Regions from separate parts of the Paenibacillus sp. J22R98 genome, predicted to be linked through region 2. Evidence: riboswitches for the same ligand, from Rfam matches in the RefSeq annotation. Region 2 holds a riboswitch; each other region holds the start of a gene.
The links. A riboswitch is a leader RNA that binds a small molecule or an ion and turns the genes downstream of it on or off. The one in region 2 is predicted to bind cyclic di-GMP.

Region 1 (2,202 bases), on a different contig from region 2:
CACAAAGCAGCATCGGATACGATTTACAAGACGATGAATACGCTCATGGACCAACAGGTTACGAAAGGGCGAACGATAGCCCCCGAGCTTGGCCGCACCTTCCGTAAAGTATTCGGCGATATTATGCAGGACCTCATTAGACGTGAAGATGTAATGGTTAGCTTAACTAACATTCACGTGGCAGACAGCTACTTGTTCCACCATTCCCTGAATGTCACGATTCTGGCAGGCATCATGGGATTGGCCAGAGGGTATAACCGTACGCAGCTCGAAGAGCTTGGCATGGGTGCGATGTTATTCGATATCGGAATGACACGGCTGCCCAAAGAGATTTTGACCAAGACGACGGCATTAACGCCAAGCGAGCGGATGCTCATGGAGAAACATACCGAGGATGGCTTCAACATCATTCGGGCGCAGCATGATATTAGTTTGCTTTCGGCTCATTGCGCGCTGCAGCATCACGAGCGCTATGATGGTTCGGGTTATCCGCGTAAGCTTAAGCGGGAGGCCATTCATGAATACGCTCAGATCGTAGCGATCGCGGATGTCTATGATGCGCTGACCTCTCCCAGGCCGCATCGGAAACGTTATACACCATCGGAAGCGATTGAGTTTTTGTTTGCTGCAGGAAACACCTATTTTGATCTGGATTTAATCAAGATTTTCTGTAAGCATATTTCCATTTATCCGGTCGCGACAACGGTACTGCTCAGCTCAGGGCAAGTTGCCGTCGTTGCTGTGAACGACCCGCTCGCGGTTCATCGTCCAACGGTTCGGATTATCCGAGAGCCTGACGGAACAGCGCCTGCTGCAGCCTATCAGATCGACCTCAAAGACCAACATAAATTAATGATCGTGAAAGAACTGTAGATAGGTTAGCATTCTGCTGACAACTGCATATCATCGATACTGGCAAACTTATCGAAAGGTAAGGACGCAAAGTTAAAGGGTCTAAATGTCCGCTCATCATTTTAGTAGCGAACGAATGACAGCCTGACTGCCGAAATGAACCCCCGAGTTATCTCGTGGTTAAGGAAGCGGCTCCAGTATTGCATGAGGAAGCGCTTTTTCTGTTTTTTAGCGCCGTACTGTCGTTGCGGGAGCGTTTCTTCATATGTGAAGGAGGAAAGTAAATGTCAGGCATGAATGAACGAATCGGATCAGGCAAACCAACCTTTGCCATGAAAGCACTGCTGCACAGCCGTACGATGGTTGAGAAAGACGGCTATGTTGCCACTGGCGTGCTTGCCCATGCAGAAGGCGAAATGATGGAGATCGAACTGACGGAATTCAAAAACTTCGAGCTCGGTGAACCGGTTAGTTTAACCGTCTATTCACCTGTCGGCATTCACCGGCTGCAATCGACGATTATTGCGAAGGCAGAAGGTTCTATCGCGGTTATTTTCCCGGCTCGCTCGCTTGCGGGACTTGAAGAGAAACGGGAATCGCCGCGTATTGATATTGAGGCGAGAGGAACGATATCGCGTACCTATTCGCAAGAGGTCGAAGGCTCCAAAGGGGATAAAATAACGATTGAAGCTACAGATAGCTTCGATATAGAGCTGCGTAATATAAGCGATACCGGCGTGGGCTTCTCACTAATGAGCCCTCCGACACTAGTAAAAGGCGATACCCTCATCGCGAGTTTATCGCTTGGCTTCAAGCTGGATTGTGAAGTTGAAATTATCCGCAAGGAAGATGGAAGTGAGTGGAAGTTTTATGGAGCTCGCTTTCTCGATTTGGACGAGCAGCAGCAGCGGGCGCTTCGAGCGTATTTACTGCGCATGCAAATAGAGGCCTATTTCAAGCTTAAACAGGAGAAAGCAACAGCTAAGAAGGGCAGATAAACGCGATTTCCGCGTTGCAAATATAAGAAGGCGTTTGAACGGATGATCGTGATCCGGCAGCGTCTTCTTTTTTATAGTCAGCCTATTAATTATGGTACAATTGGAAAAATAACGGAATTCATGCGTTGGGGTTCGAGTAAAAGGGGAAGTGGTTATGCGAAGTGGGTTGACGGGATTAGCCGCGCTGGCCGTGGCTATCGTGCTGGGGGGCTCGGCTTATCATTATGGGATGTTCTTTGATACGATCTTTTATCGGTGGGAATCGATCCTTATAGTCGTATGCGTGTTCGTTGTAGGAACGGCTCTAGTTGTTCATTCTCGGAATGAGAATACGCGGCGCTGGAAGAGCGTT
Region 2 (2,202 bases):
GCTGATTTGCGGCTTCGCAAGCAGAAGCAGCTCTTTGATGATGCCTTCCATTCGAACGACTTCAGAACTAATAATGGCAACATACTCCATTTTGTTCATGCCGTTTTGAAATAGCTTCATAAATCCTTTAATCGCCGTGAGCGGATTTCGAATCTCATGTGCAATCCCAGCTGCAAGCTGGCCTGCCATCGAAAGCTTCTCCGATTCCACGATAAACGACTCTTGCGCCTTGCGCTGCGTCAGATCGGTAAAGTTAATGACGACACCGGCTTGCTCGCCTTTACCCTGCATCGGCGTGATATGATATTCCACCGGAAATGTCGACCCATTCTTGCGTCGGAACAAATCATCCGCTATATATTCAGCACTGCCTGTGCGTGTAACCCTCTCGATGGGATCCCATTCCTCGCCCTCTGTCTGTAAGGCCCGCAGTCCAATCTTTCGCCCAAGTACATCAGAAGCCTCGAACCCGGTTAAATGGACAGCTGCTTGATTCCAAAAGATGACTTTGCCCCGCTCGTCCACCCGGTAGATGCCCTCTGCCACGGAATCCAAGATGTGCGAATACGCTTCATTCATCCGTTTCAGACGCTCTTCGCTCTGCTTCAAACGGCTGTCGATCATCATGATGACGATCGAATACATGCAGATTACGGATACGATCAAACTAATGCTAATGGCAAGAAAGAATTGATTTTGCGATAATGCCACCGATTCGCCCGCACGCAGTGAAGTGATGCCATGCATCATTGGCATATTGCTATAATGAAGAAATTCAACAGCTGCGGAAAGGAGTAAAGCGTGGACTAACTGCCGCTTACGGCTTAGTTTGTGGAAGCGATGCTGACTTGTGAATACGAAACCCAGCACAACGGACAGAACGATGATGGATAGGAAACCTGTAGTTGATTCGTAGTGGAGCGTCGCATGGGCTTTGATTGCTTTCATTCCAATATAGTGCATCGCTACGATGCCGCCCGTCTGAACCAAGCTGCCTAGAACGAGCAGGCTCGTCCGTTGTCGCTGCGCAGCACGCTCAAACAAGATTAGCGCCAGCGCTGACAAGGTGATTAGCACACCCATGGAGAGAAACACATAACCGAAATGGTACATCACTTTAACCGGGAATGGATAGGCCAGCAGTGCCACAAAGTGCATGGACCACACCCCGATACCAAATACAAAGGCCGCACTCATAAGCCAGAAGAAAGTTGTGTACCCGGCTGCATGAATACGCCGATAGAGATGAAAGAGGATTAAAGAAGAGCTGAATACGAGTACAAATGAAATGGCGACGAGTGCGATGGATGCCATGCCAACCTTCCTCCGGTTCATTGACTTAGCATGCTGTTTGCAAATTGGCAATAAAAAACCACCCGAATAGGATGGATGACATCTACTCGGCAACCTTGTCTACCTTAGCATCACAAGGAGTGATCCCTTAGGCCATGGCTTTGCGTCCCATAGTTTCCAAATGGTTTGCCTTTAACTTAGGTATTTAGTTGTAAAATTCTTCTAATGACTGGATTTAATTCTCATTATATGTTTTTTTGCGGAACTGTACAGAGCGAAATACGTAGAAGATTAGCTGATTTTGTCGAATCGGCAAAATATATGTAACATCATTAATTATATAAAAAAAGCCGAGGATGACAACGCCATCCCCGGCTTCCTTGTTTGTAATTCTACTCGAAGTATACGGCCTTGCCCGTGCGGGAAGACTCGTAGATCGCTTCAAGAATTTCGGAAACCACAAGCGCTTGCTCTGGTTTAACGAAAGTTTCTTTGTCGTTTTTAACGGCATCGATCCACATGCTTGCTTCAAGAACTTCTGCAGTTTCGCTCGCGCCTTCATAGAAAGCAACGCCGCCGCTGTTAAGTTCTACTTTGTTTACATAAAGGCGGCTGTTGTGCTCGCCATTGAAACGAAGACCGTCTTTCATGTCAGCGCCTGCTTTAGTACCGCTGAGGGAAACTTTAGCCTCATCGACTTCAAGCGAGTTAAGCGCCCAGCTGGACTCAAGGATAACAGTTGCACCGTTCTCCATTGTGATCATAGCGAAAGCGGAATCTTCAACTGTGAATTGTTTTGGATCCCATGGGCCCCAAGCATTCGCAGCGTTTTCGTTTTGGGACAACTTGTGGTAAGCGCGGCCAAGAACGACTTTCGGCTTGTAGTTGTCCATCATCCATAATACAAGG
Region 3 (2,202 bases), on a different contig from region 2:
CGCGGCCATGCTCGCCTGCCCTCGCCGCTTCGATTGCCGCATTCAGCGCCAGCAGACTGGTTTGGGAAGCGATGTCTGTAATTAAACTTGTAATATCATCTATTTCCTGCGAACGCTGACCGAGCAGCTTTACTTTGGTTGCGGACTCTTGAACGGCATTGCTCATCGATGTCATCTGCCGGACGGCCTTCTGAATGGCTTCATTCCCATTATCAGCCTCTGTCGCCACCTCATTCGAGAAATTAGAAACCGTAGCCGACGTTTCGGCGATGGTATGAATGTCGCGGAGCATCTCTCCGATCACCTTCTTGCCAGTTCGCGCGCCATTCTCCTGCAAATTCGCCGTAGCATCCACCAGCTGCATCGTTTGCACGATATCGCCTGCCAAGAGATTGAGCGTGGCCGCGTTGCAGCTAAGCTCCTTAGAGTTCATGAGCACCTGGTCCGAGGTTTCTGTCACATTCTCGATAATTTGTTTGACGGCTGCTTGAATTTTCTGTTGTTGAGCCGATTCCAGTGCATGGATGAACGCTCTGCGAGTCACGATCTGATAGGTAACGGCGCCGATAAACAAGATAACAAATACGATGTGAATGGAGACCATTGCCAGCGAGTAATCGCTGGTTCCGTAGACGAGTTCAGGGAAAAGCAGGAAGCCGAGTACGTGCTGAAGTGCGAAGATGACGGTGCTAACGAGAAGCATTGCGATGAGGTCGTAGTACAAAATAATGGCGAGTACCATAAAGATGGAGAAGTGGTATTCCACCATGCCGTTTCCGCCTGCGATGATGGAAATGCTGCTGAAGGTGAGCGACAGCGTCATGAGAAGCGGTACGGTCTGCTGCTCCTTCTGAAAACGCATGCATAATCCGGCAAGCAGTAAGAAAATAATCGGTAAAGCGAAGAACGTTTGATTCAGGTAGGAGTGAAGCATAGAGCCGTTCCTATCTGGGTGATGATCATGCTGCATGGACAAACCGAGCCAATCGAATGCGTGTACTAGTAACGATAAAAGCACAATGATTGTAGAAATGAAAAGCATGACACGGTTTTTCTCCCTAAGCATACAAAGAGCCTACCTCCCAATATTTGTATACATATAAAAAGAGTCCACCCGTGTAAGGATGGACTCCTTTTCACTCGGTAACCTGTCCACCATGGCATCTGTATCGATGCTTTAGGCCTAGGCTTTGCGTCCCAACATTTCCATTGGTTTGCCTTTGTCATATGAATAAGTAGTTGGATCTCTATAGTGATTATTAGGTTAACATGGTTAATTATAGGAGAGAAAATCCCTATTTGTACATAGCGTATTTTGTAAGGTTTTGTCGAATTTGTCAGATCATCTCTTCTGCTCTCACTACTTCGTCGAACTTGGCGGCTGTAATGAGCCCGCTTCGGATCGCAGCCTCGCGCAGCGTCAGGCCTTCCTTATGAGCAGCCTTCGCAATGGCCGCCGCATTCTCATAACCGATATGAGGATTAAGCGCCGTAACGAGCATCAGCGACTCGTTGAGATGCCGGGCGATTGCTTCCCGATTCGGCTCAATGCCAACCGCACAGTGCTCATCGAAGGAGCGGATCGCATCGCTGAGAATTCGGGTCGACTGCAGGAAGTTGTGAATAATGACAGGCTTGAACACATTCAGCTCGAAGTTCCCTTGGCTGGCCGCGAAGCCGATCGCCGCGTCATTGCCCATGATCTGACAGACGACCATGGTCAGCGCCTCACACTGCGTCGGGTTGACCTTCCCCGGCATGATGGAGCTGCCCGGCTCATTCTCCGGGATCCGAATCTCGCCAATCCCGCAGCGCGGACCGCTTGCGAGCCAGCGAACGTCGTTGGCAATCTTCATTAAATCGGCGGCGAGCGCTTTAATTGCGCCGTGCACGAAGACGATCTCGTCATGGCTCGTCAGTGCGTGAAATTTGTTCGGCGCACTTATGAATTGCTTGTCTGTGAGTCGGCTGATCTCCGCCGATACCTTCTCGCTAAAGCCCGGCGGGGCATTCAGTCCCGTGCCCACGGCTGTACCGCCGATCGCAAGCTCTCGCAGTTCTTCGCGGCTTGCTCTAATATTCCGTTCCCCTTTCTCCAGCATCCGGACCCAGCCGCTGATCTCCTGGCCAAGCGTGAGCGGTGTGGCATCCTGCAGATGGGTACGACCGATTTTGATCACATCCATGAAGCTAGCGCTCTTC

Region 1: it holds a riboswitch for cyclic di-GMP, as region 2 does, so the genes downstream of both, AC50Y3_RS08375 (PilZ domain-containing protein) here and AC50Y3_RS20365 (ATP-binding protein) in region 2, are expected to answer to the same signal.
Region 3: it holds a riboswitch for cyclic di-GMP, as region 2 does, so the genes downstream of both, AC50Y3_RS27655 (methyl-accepting chemotaxis protein) here and AC50Y3_RS20365 (ATP-binding protein) in region 2, are expected to answer to the same signal.

What each region holds. Positions count from the first base shown of each region.
Region 1 covers NZ_JBXENW010000002.1:651,367-653,568, forward strand. The annotation lists gene AC50Y3_RS08370 (HD-GYP domain-containing protein) at 1-873, shown strand, start outside; cyclic di-GMP riboswitch class I at 905-1,008, shown strand; gene AC50Y3_RS08375 (PilZ domain-containing protein) at 1,137-1,850, shown strand; gene AC50Y3_RS08380 (O-antigen ligase family protein) at 2,005-2,202, shown strand, end outside.
Region 2 covers NZ_JBXENW010000007.1:210,099-212,300, forward strand. The annotation lists gene AC50Y3_RS20365 (ATP-binding protein) at 1-1,314, opposite strand, end outside; cyclic di-GMP riboswitch class I at 1,400-1,494, opposite strand; gene AC50Y3_RS20370 (Gfo/Idh/MocA family protein) at 1,686-2,202, opposite strand, start outside.
Region 3 covers NZ_JBXENW010000013.1:108,583-110,784, forward strand. The annotation lists gene AC50Y3_RS27655 (methyl-accepting chemotaxis protein) at 1-1,066, opposite strand, end outside; cyclic di-GMP riboswitch class I at 1,140-1,229, opposite strand; gene fumC (class II fumarate hydratase) at 1,338-2,202, opposite strand, start outside.